Regions from separate parts of the Paenibacillus sp. 01T422 genome, predicted to be linked through region 1. Evidence: riboswitches for the same ligand, from Rfam matches in the RefSeq annotation. Region 1 holds a riboswitch; the other holds the start of a gene.

Evidence for each region. Region 1 has a riboswitch for cyclic di-GMP ahead of AC1DUA_RS01220 (PilZ domain-containing protein). Riboswitches for the same ligand answer to the same signal wherever they lie in the genome.
Region 2: another riboswitch for cyclic di-GMP. It lies ahead of AC1DUA_RS17485 (hypothetical protein); the one in region 1 lies ahead of AC1DUA_RS01220 (PilZ domain-containing protein).

The regions. Positions count from the first base shown of each region.
Region 1 is NZ_JBFTQB010000009.1:8,925-14,415, forward strand. Features, by position in the region: gene AC1DUA_RS01195 (helix-turn-helix domain-containing protein) at 1-1,162, shown strand, start outside; gene AC1DUA_RS01200 (stalk domain-containing protein) at 1,683-2,549, shown strand; tRNA gene AC1DUA_RS01205 (tRNA-Arg) at 2,600-2,673, opposite strand; gene AC1DUA_RS01210 (hypothetical protein) at 2,857-3,003, opposite strand; gene tadA (tRNA adenosine(34) deaminase TadA) at 3,012-3,467, opposite strand; cyclic di-GMP riboswitch class I at 3,748-3,835, shown strand; gene AC1DUA_RS01220 (PilZ domain-containing protein) at 3,932-4,666, shown strand; gene ychF (redox-regulated ATPase YchF) at 4,745-5,491, shown strand, end outside.
Region 2 is NZ_JBFTQB010000295.1:1,075-6,565, reverse strand. Features, by position in the region: partial or broken gene AC1DUA_RS17490 (exopolyphosphatase) at 1-614, opposite strand, end outside; gene AC1DUA_RS17485 (hypothetical protein) at 749-1,048, opposite strand; cyclic di-GMP riboswitch class I at 1,152-1,245, opposite strand; gene AC1DUA_RS17480 (MDR family MFS transporter) at 1,346-2,572, opposite strand; gene AC1DUA_RS17475 (4'-phosphopantetheinyl transferase family protein) at 2,724-3,440, opposite strand; gene AC1DUA_RS17470 (flavin-containing monooxygenase) at 3,391-4,494, opposite strand; partial or broken gene AC1DUA_RS17465 (type I polyketide synthase) at 4,509-5,491, opposite strand, start outside.

The sequences.
Region 1 (5,491 bases):
AGGACACTTTTACTCTTTAAGCGAGTTGGAGCTAAGAGGTCGGATGGAGAGCTTCGGCTGGCAGACGGAATCCCAGTGGTTCGTACTGCTGCTGGTGCAAATCAGCGGATTTGCCAAGGAAGATGGCCGGTTCCTCGAAAATGAGGAACAACTGGCAACCTTCGCCGCAGCGAATATCGCGCAAGAAATCGTGAAAACGCAAAGCCATAACGCGGAGATCATGAATTTCCAGGATATGACCGTAGGGATTCTGCTCTCCTACCCCATGGATGATCGGACGAAACAACAGGCCAAAGACGAGCTGTATCTATTAGCGGATGACTTGGGACAAACCATTAGCTCGCTTCTGAAAATGCAGACCACCGTTTGCATGGGGCGTTTAACGGCTAACGTGCAGGATCTGCCGCAGCTTTTAGTATTTTTACGCAGCTCCATCCGCTACCGGGATTTGAAAGCAGACCATCAAGTGCTTGATCTGGAGGAGATGCTCCCAAGCACTAATGACGATGTGCATTATCCGTTTGCTTTGGAGAAAGAGCTGATGCAAGCCATTCGTATGGGACAAAGCGAGCAATCGCTGAGCTTGATCGAGAGCTTCATTCATGAACTCGTGCGCCAGTCGAGCAAAGAAAAGATCCTCCAGGAAGGAGCGATGCAGGTTCTCGGTAGTATGCTGCATACCATGCTGGAGTCAGGCTTTAATCCGCATCATTTCTTCGAGGGCTATAATCTGTACGAACAATTGAATCAACTTCGGGAACCGGAGCAGATGGTGCGCTTTTTTCAGACGAAGGTTATATCCCCTTATATTGAAGGACTGAATGAATACCAGGACATCCATATGAAGCGGCTTGTGGAGCGTGTCACAGAGCGGATTCAGGAGCGTTTCATGAGCAGCGATATATCCTTGGAGGAATGCGCAGACGCTTTTAATACGACGACCTATGCGCTAAGCAAGGCATTCAAGCAAATCAATGGCGTGAATTTCATCGACTATTTGATCACTCTGCGTATGGATAAGGCCAAGAAACTGCTCGTCAGCACGGACCTCAAGGTTAATGAGATTGCTGAGCAGATTGGGTATCAACCATCGTATTTTATACGTCTTTTTCGAAAATATGAGAATATGACGCCGGGACAGTATCGGGACCGGATGAAATAGGGAGCCTGCCGCTTTTCATGCGAATAACCCTCCATATAGCGACTTCTTTTGTCGCGGAGGGATATATTTCACACCGAGACGCTGGCTATGCTGCACTTTATACAACATGAAATCGGTTTTTATCTAGCAATTGTCTGCTTCATTGCATTAAGTACACTCATTTTGACTACTACTCCTCCCTCTCCAAAACGTTGCACAAAGTACAACGGAACAGCAAACTGAAGGCTTACCTCAGTCTTTTTGTTGTACTTTGTGCAACATAGCATATGCTTTTTCCTGAGTACTACTGCTCAGTGCCCCTGCCTGCCAATTTGGGGATAACCCTCTCTCTTTTTCGTTGTTAATAACGTTCGAATAAGTCGGTATTTATGCTCATGTTAGTATCGCTGATTGACTAGGCGGTCCTTATTAACATGTGGATAGGTAGAAAAAATTGAATTTTTGCAGGAATTTTCTAGAAATATTAGAAATATTACAGGAGGCAATAACAAGCTAATTTGGGTCGGGGAGAAAATTTTTGATGAAAAAAAAGAAAGTAATTGTGTCTATGTTAGCCTTTTTCTGTTTGGCTGGTGTCGTCCATGCAGCAAGCCTTCATGGTGACTATATGGGGGCTCCGATCGTGAAAGTTTTATTCGGGGGGAAAGAACTTCAAGTTGAGGATGTGCCTGCTACTATACAAGATGGCAGAACTGTTGTGCCGCTGTACCTATTGAAACAAACCGGGGCATCGGTGACGTGGGATGCTGAGAAGTACACCGTTGATCTTGCATTCCCTCAAGTAAGGGAAGATACCGCAATGAAAGATTTTGCAGCTACTATTCCGTCATTAAATGAGAAAGCCAAAGAATATCAGGGCAAAAATGTCCAGCTTATCTATAATGAGTACGGCGTCTATTTAAAAGTAGATTTAGAAGTGTCAAATGATTCTAATGCAAATAACGATCATATCATTGCGCTCTCTGGTTTTTTGGTTAATTCACCTGTAGATTCAATGATAGTAAGCATTATTTATAATAACTTGGTTACAAACTTTGTTACAGTCAAACGATCAAATGCTGAGGAGTTCAGTAAGAGCAGTAAGGATTACCATGCAGGATACGATTTTATGAGGACTTGGAGCTCTCAGCGCGTAGACAGTACAACCGATTTATCTGTTCCCAATAAACCTCAACCAACTCCTACACCGCTGCCTGTGTCAAATTCGCCAGTTGCAGGTCCGAGATGTCAGGAGATCATTGCTCTTTATACAGCGCAGATACAGAATGAAGTAAATCAGTACAACGCAAATCTTAGTAATCATTCTGGTGCTATTATTGGCTATGTAGATAAACTAAAAGAAAATATGAAAAAAGCATTAAAAGAAAATGGTTGTCCGGAGGATTGAAAAAAACGCCAGTTAGCGGCTTATACCGTTAACTGGCGTTTTGTTGTATACGCGCCCGAGATGATTCGAACATCCGGCCTACAGTTTAGGAAACTGTTGCTCTATCCTGCTGAGCTACGGGCGCATGGCAAAGATTATGATAGCACGAAGCCTTATGTGGTGCAACCTTTTGAGTGGCAAGATTCAACGTGTAAGTGAATTTCGCTTAATGCATCGAGCGTTGGGGAACTACAGGGCGCTATTTGAGCTAAGAAAGCAGATTCCCTTGATCAAACGGAACTACAGGGTCCTATTTAGCCCAAATAGCTTACATGCAGGCTAGAAACGCTAAAATAGCGGACCACAGTTCCTCTTCCTCGCTAAAATGCTCAATATCCGGTGAATAGCGGCTTATAGTTCCCTCCCGTTCGCCGCAATAATGCGAGGCCACCGCCTGCCTACGCAGCTTGCTCACCCTCACGCTTATTCCTTGCCGCGCAGCTTCCGGAAAAACTGCGTCAGCATCGTCGCGCACTCCTCTTGCAGCACGCCGCTGACCACATCGACCCGGTGATTGAACCGGTCCTCCTGCAGCAAGTTCATCAACGTTCCCGCGCAGCCGGCCTTGGGATCGGTTGTGCCGTAGATCACTTGCGGAACGCGAGCTTGGACAATCGCACCGGCACACATCGGGCAAGGCTCTAACGTGACGTAGAGCTTACAGTCAAGCAAGCGCCACGCCTGCAAATGCTCGCTAGCCTGCTTAATAGCAATCATCTCAGCGTGAGCAAGAGGATCCAGCGTAGTTTCACGAAGATTGTAGCCGCGGCCGATGATTTGCCCTTGATAGACAACAACGGCACCAATAGGCACCTCTCGAATCGCTTCGGCTTTACGTGCTTCCTCTATAGCCGCTTTCATCCAAGGAATATGCTCCATATATTCATCCACAGGGGGACACCTCACTCAAAATAATCTTATCCACATGTGAACAAAGGATCGAACAAATATTCGTTGTTAACAACCTGTGGATAACAATGTGCATAACTCAAAAAGTTGTGGATATTTAATTCTTTAAACATTCATACAACAAATACCAGATGTATGCAAGAGATTTAGTTGATAATAGGGAAATCCATCCGTATAATGAGAGGTAACGTAGGTCTTTTAGACCATATAATAGGATATTGCACGACAAAGCATGACATTCATTCGCAGGGTTCGATAATGGCAAACTTGCTGAAAGGCAAGGACGCAAAGCCGAGGGTCTACGGTTCCGATGGAACTACGACAGCCTGGTTACCGAAAATCGATGCTTTTTTTAGGTTGAGGTAATAGGCTGTTCCCGGCAAAGGGGCAGTCTATTTTTTTATATGGAACGCGGGGGAGGGTTGATCAACAAAATGGTTAGCAAGCAAAAATCTGCTAAGTTTTATGGCAGCAAAGAAGGGTACGACGCTGATGTAATGATTGACAGCAAAGCGATGCTGAGCAAGGAAGATTTCGTAGCCACAGGCGTGTTGACCTACGCACTCGGTGACATCATTGAAGTGGAGCTGCCGGAATATCATGTATTTGCGCTGGGAGATAAGTGTAAAATGACGGTATACACGAAATCCGGGCTGTTTGTTATGGATACGACCGTTGTGGCCAAAGATCAAGGTTCGTTAATTGTCCTGAATCCTCCGGAAAACCGCAGGAAGTTTACGGAAAAGCGGGAGTTCCCTCGCGTAGATGTGAAGAATGAAGGGCTTCTTTTTGGACTTCAAGACAGAAATAAGAAACTGAAACATCAGTTTGAAACACCGATTCGATTCTCTATCAAAAATCTATCAGTCAATGGTTTAGGATTCACGATTAATGAAAATGTGATGCTTGAAAAAGTTATTCAAAAGAACTCTCAACTGGAAGTGGAGTTAATTTTGGGCTTTTTGGTGCCATGTACAATGGAAATTGTTCGGCAAGAAAAAACGAATGATGGCTATTATTACGGGGCCAGTTTTACCAGCATCCCCGAGGAAAAAACGAACGCGCTGCGCGGATTTATTTTAAAAAATCAGATTGAAACGTACTTCGTCCAGAAGCGGGAAAATGAAACGAAAAAAGCACTGGAAAAAAAGTCTGCGGCTAATCAGTAGCCTACAGGCTTTTTTTTGCGTTCCAAGTACTATATAATAAGAAGGATGATTTTCGAAAATTAAGGAGTTGTAACTACGATGGCTTTGAAAGCAGGTATCGTCGGTCTACCGAACGTAGGAAAATCGACATTGTTTAATGCAATTACACAGGCGGGGGCAGAATCTGCAAACTATCCGTTCTGTACGATAGATCCGAATGTTGGGGTAGTTGAAGTACCGGACGAGAGATTGCAGAAGCTGGTAGAGATGATTGTCCCTAAAAGCATTGTTCCGACAGCCTTTGAATTCGTTGATATTGCGGGTTTGGTGAAGGGCGCGAGCAAAGGCGAAGGGCTTGGAAATAAATTTTTGGCACATATTCGTGAAGTGGATGCCATTGTGCATGTTGTCCGTTGTTTTGAGGATGATAATATTACTCACGTTTCCGGTAAAGTAGACCCGATTGGCGATATCGAAACGATTAATCTCGAATTGATTTTGGCTGATATTGAGTCTGTTGAGAAAAAGATCGAGCGCTCCCGCAAAAACCTGAAAGGCGGCGACAAGAAAGTTGTTGCTGAGGTTGAGTGTCTGGAACGCATCAAGGAAGCTCTTTATAACGATCTGCCAGCGCGCAGTATTGATTTGAGCGATGATGAGAAGCTGCTCGTGCGCGATCTTCACTTGCTGACAATGAAGCCGGTTCTTTATGCGGCCAATGTGAGCGAAGACGAAGTATCCACAGCAGATGAGAATCCATTCGTCAAAATCGTTAAGGAGTACGCGGAGAAAGAAAACAACGAAGTTGTTTCGATCAGCGCGAAGGTAGAATCCGAGATTGCTGAG
Region 2 (5,491 bases), on a different contig from region 1:
TTTCCTTCCGTATGCGTATGCTTTTCAAGCATTTCACGGTACAGAGCATCCAGTTCGTAATACCGCTCAACCCGTTCCTTCACGTCCGGAAGCTCCATAATTTGATCAACCGTCATCACCGCGCAATGATCCACAAGTTCTTCCATAAGCTGATAATTGCTAATCCGGTAGTCCCGGTAACGTCCTAAGCCCGTCCGGGCATCCATGATGAACGACAATAAATCCCAACCAGATGGGTTCAAAATATCCTCTTTACTAAATTGTGCCGCATCCGCTTTATCTACGCCTTGCATAATATCGTCAATATCACCGAAGGTTTCTTGCCCTCCATAATAATCATAAACGACGCGTGCTGCACTTGGTGCAATGCGGGCTTCCCCTTTGAATGCTACCTTCTCGCCCATCCGCTCAAGTTCGCTGGAGTGGTGATCAAACCATAATCCGCAGCCTGAAACATAAGGCACATTCGCCAAAATATCGTTCTCGGTAACCTCGATCAAACCATCCTGCATATCTTTGGGATGAACGAATTTCATTTCATCGACCATGTTTAGCTTCTTGAAAAGCATTGCGCATACTAAACCGTCAAAATCCGAACGCGTAATTAATCGCATAACGCAAATCCCCCTACACTGAATAGTACTTAAGAACTATGTATGACTATGTGTCCATTATATCAGCACCTGTCGATTTGTGACAATCATTTTGTCGTCAGCCTTTTTCGGGTGTAAAAAAAAGAACAGTTCGCCTATATTGGCTGAACCGTTCTTAATTTGGACGTCAAAATTTGATAAAGCCTAGTCATAAATGCTTCAATTTGAGGCATTGGAGGCATTTTCACAGAAAGCTTAACTTCACCTTTCCAGTAGAAAATCAAAATGCTGTTGCTTCTCCCCTGAAACATTTCTACATCCCAACATGCTTCATTAAGTGCGTATTCTTCTAAATTAATCAATAGTTTTGGTCCATCCGAGGATGGCACCAAACGGGCAACATGATTGCCGCAAAGTGATGTTACTTTTTGCTCTTCATGTAATTCAGACTGCATGCTGCTTGGTCCTCCTTTTATCCATAGTTTATGAGAGTTATGACAGAGAAAAACCCCACCATAGTGTACCGATCGGAGGGGCTCTAAGTTGAATACCCAATCGTTCGGCAGCTGGCWGGCAACAAGTCCATTTCAAGAACAAGGTAGCCCCTGTAGCTTTGCGTCACTGGCTTTCGTCAGTTTTGCCATTGTCGAGATGTGTTGTGAAGTCTTTTGCAAGAAATAACTACACTCTCAAGAATAAGGGAAGTCGTTTTGAAATCGTATAGTTCGCAAGAACTAATTTTTCATTATACATCAAAAAATTTCTTTTTTCGACCTATTTTTTAGAAGTATTTGTAGATTATTGGCGCCTTTCCAGTAAAAGAGAGAGCCCGCAAGAGTCACAAAGGCTATGACTACATAAAGCGTGGTGCCCCCGTAGGCTACAAGCAGAAAACCGCCCACCCATGGTCCCATAAAGTGACCTAAATTTGTTAAGGTTTGTGCACCAAAATAAGTACCACGCATATGCTCGGGTGCCAGTTTATCAATCAGCATATTAGCCGCAGGGTAGTTTAAAATTTCACCTAGAGTAAAAATCGCCATAGAAACAATCATTGGAACTAACGAATGCGAGAATGCAAAGCCGATATCCCCTAACGCAAACATCAAATTACCAAAAATAATCGCTACTAGTGGCGAGTACTTATCAGAAATCCGTGTAAGAGGTATCTGCATGGCAATGACCACGATTGCATTGACGCTCATTAGGACAGCGAACATTCTCACACCTTCGGTGAAATTCTGTTCCAAATATTGCGATAGTGTCACCATGACTTGCGAGTAGCCAATAGCTCCAATAATTCCACCAAGAATATAGTAGCGAAACGTCACATCACGTTGGATGACCCGCAATGCAGAGACAAAAGTGACCGGTTTTTTCTTCTCTCCTTCTATTTGCTTAATGCCAAAAACGATGAGAAGAACATAAAGTGTAACTGCATAGAGAAAATAAACAATTCCAGTCAATAGAAATGGTAATGACCCGTCCATCGTTGCAAAAAAAGCACCTAATAATGGTCCTACAGCAACACCGACATTGATGGCCATGTATCTCATTGAAAATACACTGAGCCGCTTCGCCGGCTCTGTCAAATCCGCCATTAACGCTTGCGAGACCGGTTCATAGAAGGATCGGCACAAGCCGTTAAGCATGTTCAGCATCATGAACAAAACTGGTAGTTTCACGATACTAAAGCCTACAAACACAACCACCCATCCAAAAAGAGCAGCCAACATGATGATTCGTCTACCGAATCGATCCGATAAGTTACCGCCGATAAAGCCTCCGACAGTTCCTGCCAAGGCTCCCATTCCAATAACGACCCCAATCATTACTGCACTCATCGATGTATGTTTGGCTAAGTAAATTGCCAGAAAAGGCAGACTCATGGAAGACGCCGCCCTGGCCATGACTGTTCCTAAAATCAACGTATGCACAATCGGATGATACGAACCAAGAAAACCACGTAATCGATTCATCTGTCAGAACTCCTCTTGCTGTTAATTTACCAAAGGTTAAGAATATAAGATCAAGAACTCATTATACACGAAAACCGGCGGTTCGTGTCCTTAATTATATTTTTTTGTCGAACAAAAAACTGGCTCTCCGCAGTAGACCGGGAAGCCAGTTTTAAACACTTTTCGCGGCACCAAGTGCCCATATTATTAAGTTGTCAAAAGAAAGTATGGTCAACTCATCCGGGAAGTTATAGGCCTCGCTGCAAACCGCCAAATGATACGACTTATCGCTGCTCAGCTCTTCCAACACAAAGGTTTTGCAAAAATAGCATTTATTTTCGTAGATGTTTACGGCTTCACTTGCTGTGAACTTATCAAAAGAAGCCTCTGTAAATGGATAACCAAGTCCGACACCTATCAGCTTGGTGAAGCTCTCTTTCATCACCCAGCGTTCACAGAGATAAGCCTCATGATCTTGAATAGTGCGATACTCGCTCCGTTCCGAAGGAGATAAGATACATTCTTCCAACCTAGAGAAACGCGGATCTTGCTGTTCAACATCAATCCCCACTTCACAAGAAGCAAGGACAATAGTGACCCAATCCCTGCAATGAGAAATATTAAAAGCAAGATCTGGCCAATCGCTCAGGGATGGCTTCCCTAGTGGGCTATATGTGACGATTGGTCTTCTTTTTTCAATCCTACATAGCTCGTGACGCAGCACAAATTGAAGTAACATATCCCCTACGATCATTCTTTGCTTTTGATCTTTTTGCAGACATTTGTCAATCTTAGCTCTTCTTATTTCATCAAGACGTGAATAAAATAACTGCCAAATGTCAGCTCCCGTGTGAGGGCAAATCCTCGTAGCTATAATCTTCATTTGCATAGTGATCCCCGTATTGTGTAATCATGTGACAGATGAATTTGGCATCCCGATGCACCCAGCCTATTAATGCTGACCCTCTGGAGGACTGCCAAGGTAGACCTACAAAATATAACCCTGGAATTAACGTAACTCCCCGTTCATGAATGACTATTTGCTTGTTATTAAAAATCTCGGGAATATGAAGCCAGGGGTAATCGGATCGAAACCCGGTAGCCCATATAATCGTTCCCACTTCCAGAGATGAGCCACCGGCAAAAAAAATCTGCTTTTCGCTCGCATTTGTCGTCCTTGCTAATAAATTGACGCTACCGCTGCTGATCGCATTCTTAAGCTCAAAACCATAAAGTGGATCTTTCTTTTTAATGAATCGCCGCCCCACCCAAGACTTTGGGCTTTTCCGCAAGAGTCCTATCCTCTCATACCACCAAAAAAGGCTTCTACCAAGAAAACGATAGGGCAAATACTGAATGTCATGACCTACTGACAAATAAACCTTCCTTTGCTGAGAAATCTCAAGCGCAATTTGCGCACCGGAGTTCCCACCGCCGATTACGAGTACTTCTCCACGTTGTGGCAGCATTTCAGGATTATGATAGTCGGCGGTATGTATTTGAAATACTTCTGAACTTAATGAGTGTGCGATCGGAGGAATGAATGGAGTTTGAAAGGGTCCTGCTGCCACCACGACTTGTTTGGCTAACCATGAGCCTTTATTTGTCGTTACGAGGAATCTCCCCAATTGGTAAGTTAGCCTTATTACCTCTGTTTCCAGTTGAATCGGAATGGCAAACTTCTCTTGATACTGCTGTAAATAAGCTGCCATCTCATCCTTTGTTGGATAGCCCCATGGGTCTCCCTCTAGTGGTAAACCTGGCAAACCGCTGTACATGCGAGGGGTAAATAACGTTAACGAGTCATATCTGCTGCTCCATGAATATCCCACTTCATGGCTTTGATCCAATACGATAAACTGCCGCTGCTCAGAACTTAAATAATAACCTGTCGATAGACCCGCTTGCCCGCCGCCAATCACCACGATATCTATTCTTTTCAATGCTACTCCCCCAATTAACAAAAACAAGTCATGCCATTCGACTCCGCCTCATTTTTCCCTAGCGGCTTCCAGCACGAATGATGATTCCACGGGTATCCAGGAAGCATATGCGATCGTTTTTTTTGTTCTGAGCGTTCAGGTACAAAAAGACCGTTAATAAATAATTGACACTGTAATTGCAGTTTCCCAAGTTCATCACTGCATTTGCAAATAATCATAGATTCATCTTTTCGCGGGAACCAAACAGGTGCAGAGGATAGGCATAATACAAAGTCCCCATGAGCGCTCTCTACCTCAGATTTTACTAGACTATTATAATCCCCTCGGGCTAGCCGTTCGATAGCTTCCGGTAGTGACATTTCCCCTTCTACCACCATTGCAGTTAAACAGCCAACTCCCTCGCCCAGGCAACTGTTCGGCCGTAATCCCCAACTTCGCAACATCTCTGCATGTGCAAACTGTTTCGCGAAGGTTCGCCATTCCATTTGATCTTGCGACGACTCTGATGCCAATTGACGATACAATTGACTCACCACAAAATATGACTGCTGAAAAATCGCATCACAAGTCCATACTTCCTTCATTTCATCGCCATTTCTTGTGTCATGCCCTGGAAAGTAATACACAATCCCAGGTGGATTAGACAGCACATGTCCATGGTTCTTACTCTGAAGATTGCTGTCATAGCCACTCACATACGCTTGCAATTCAACGAGTAATGTATCTTTGGATGTTGCTGCAATAGCCAGCCTATGTTCATGATGTTTCCTGCCCTTCAGCAAAGTTGAACAAATTGCAAGAAGATCAGGTTCTTTCGTGAGTTTCAACCAATCTACATATTTTTGAGCCAAAACCGATAAAGCATCTTTTCTCGCAGCCGACAGCACAAATAAAAATGGTGAATTTTCTGAACGCTCTGGTACTGATTGCGCTGGTCTGCCAAGAACAATATGCGCATTGGTTCCGCCAAACCCGAACGAGCTAACGCCTGCGTATA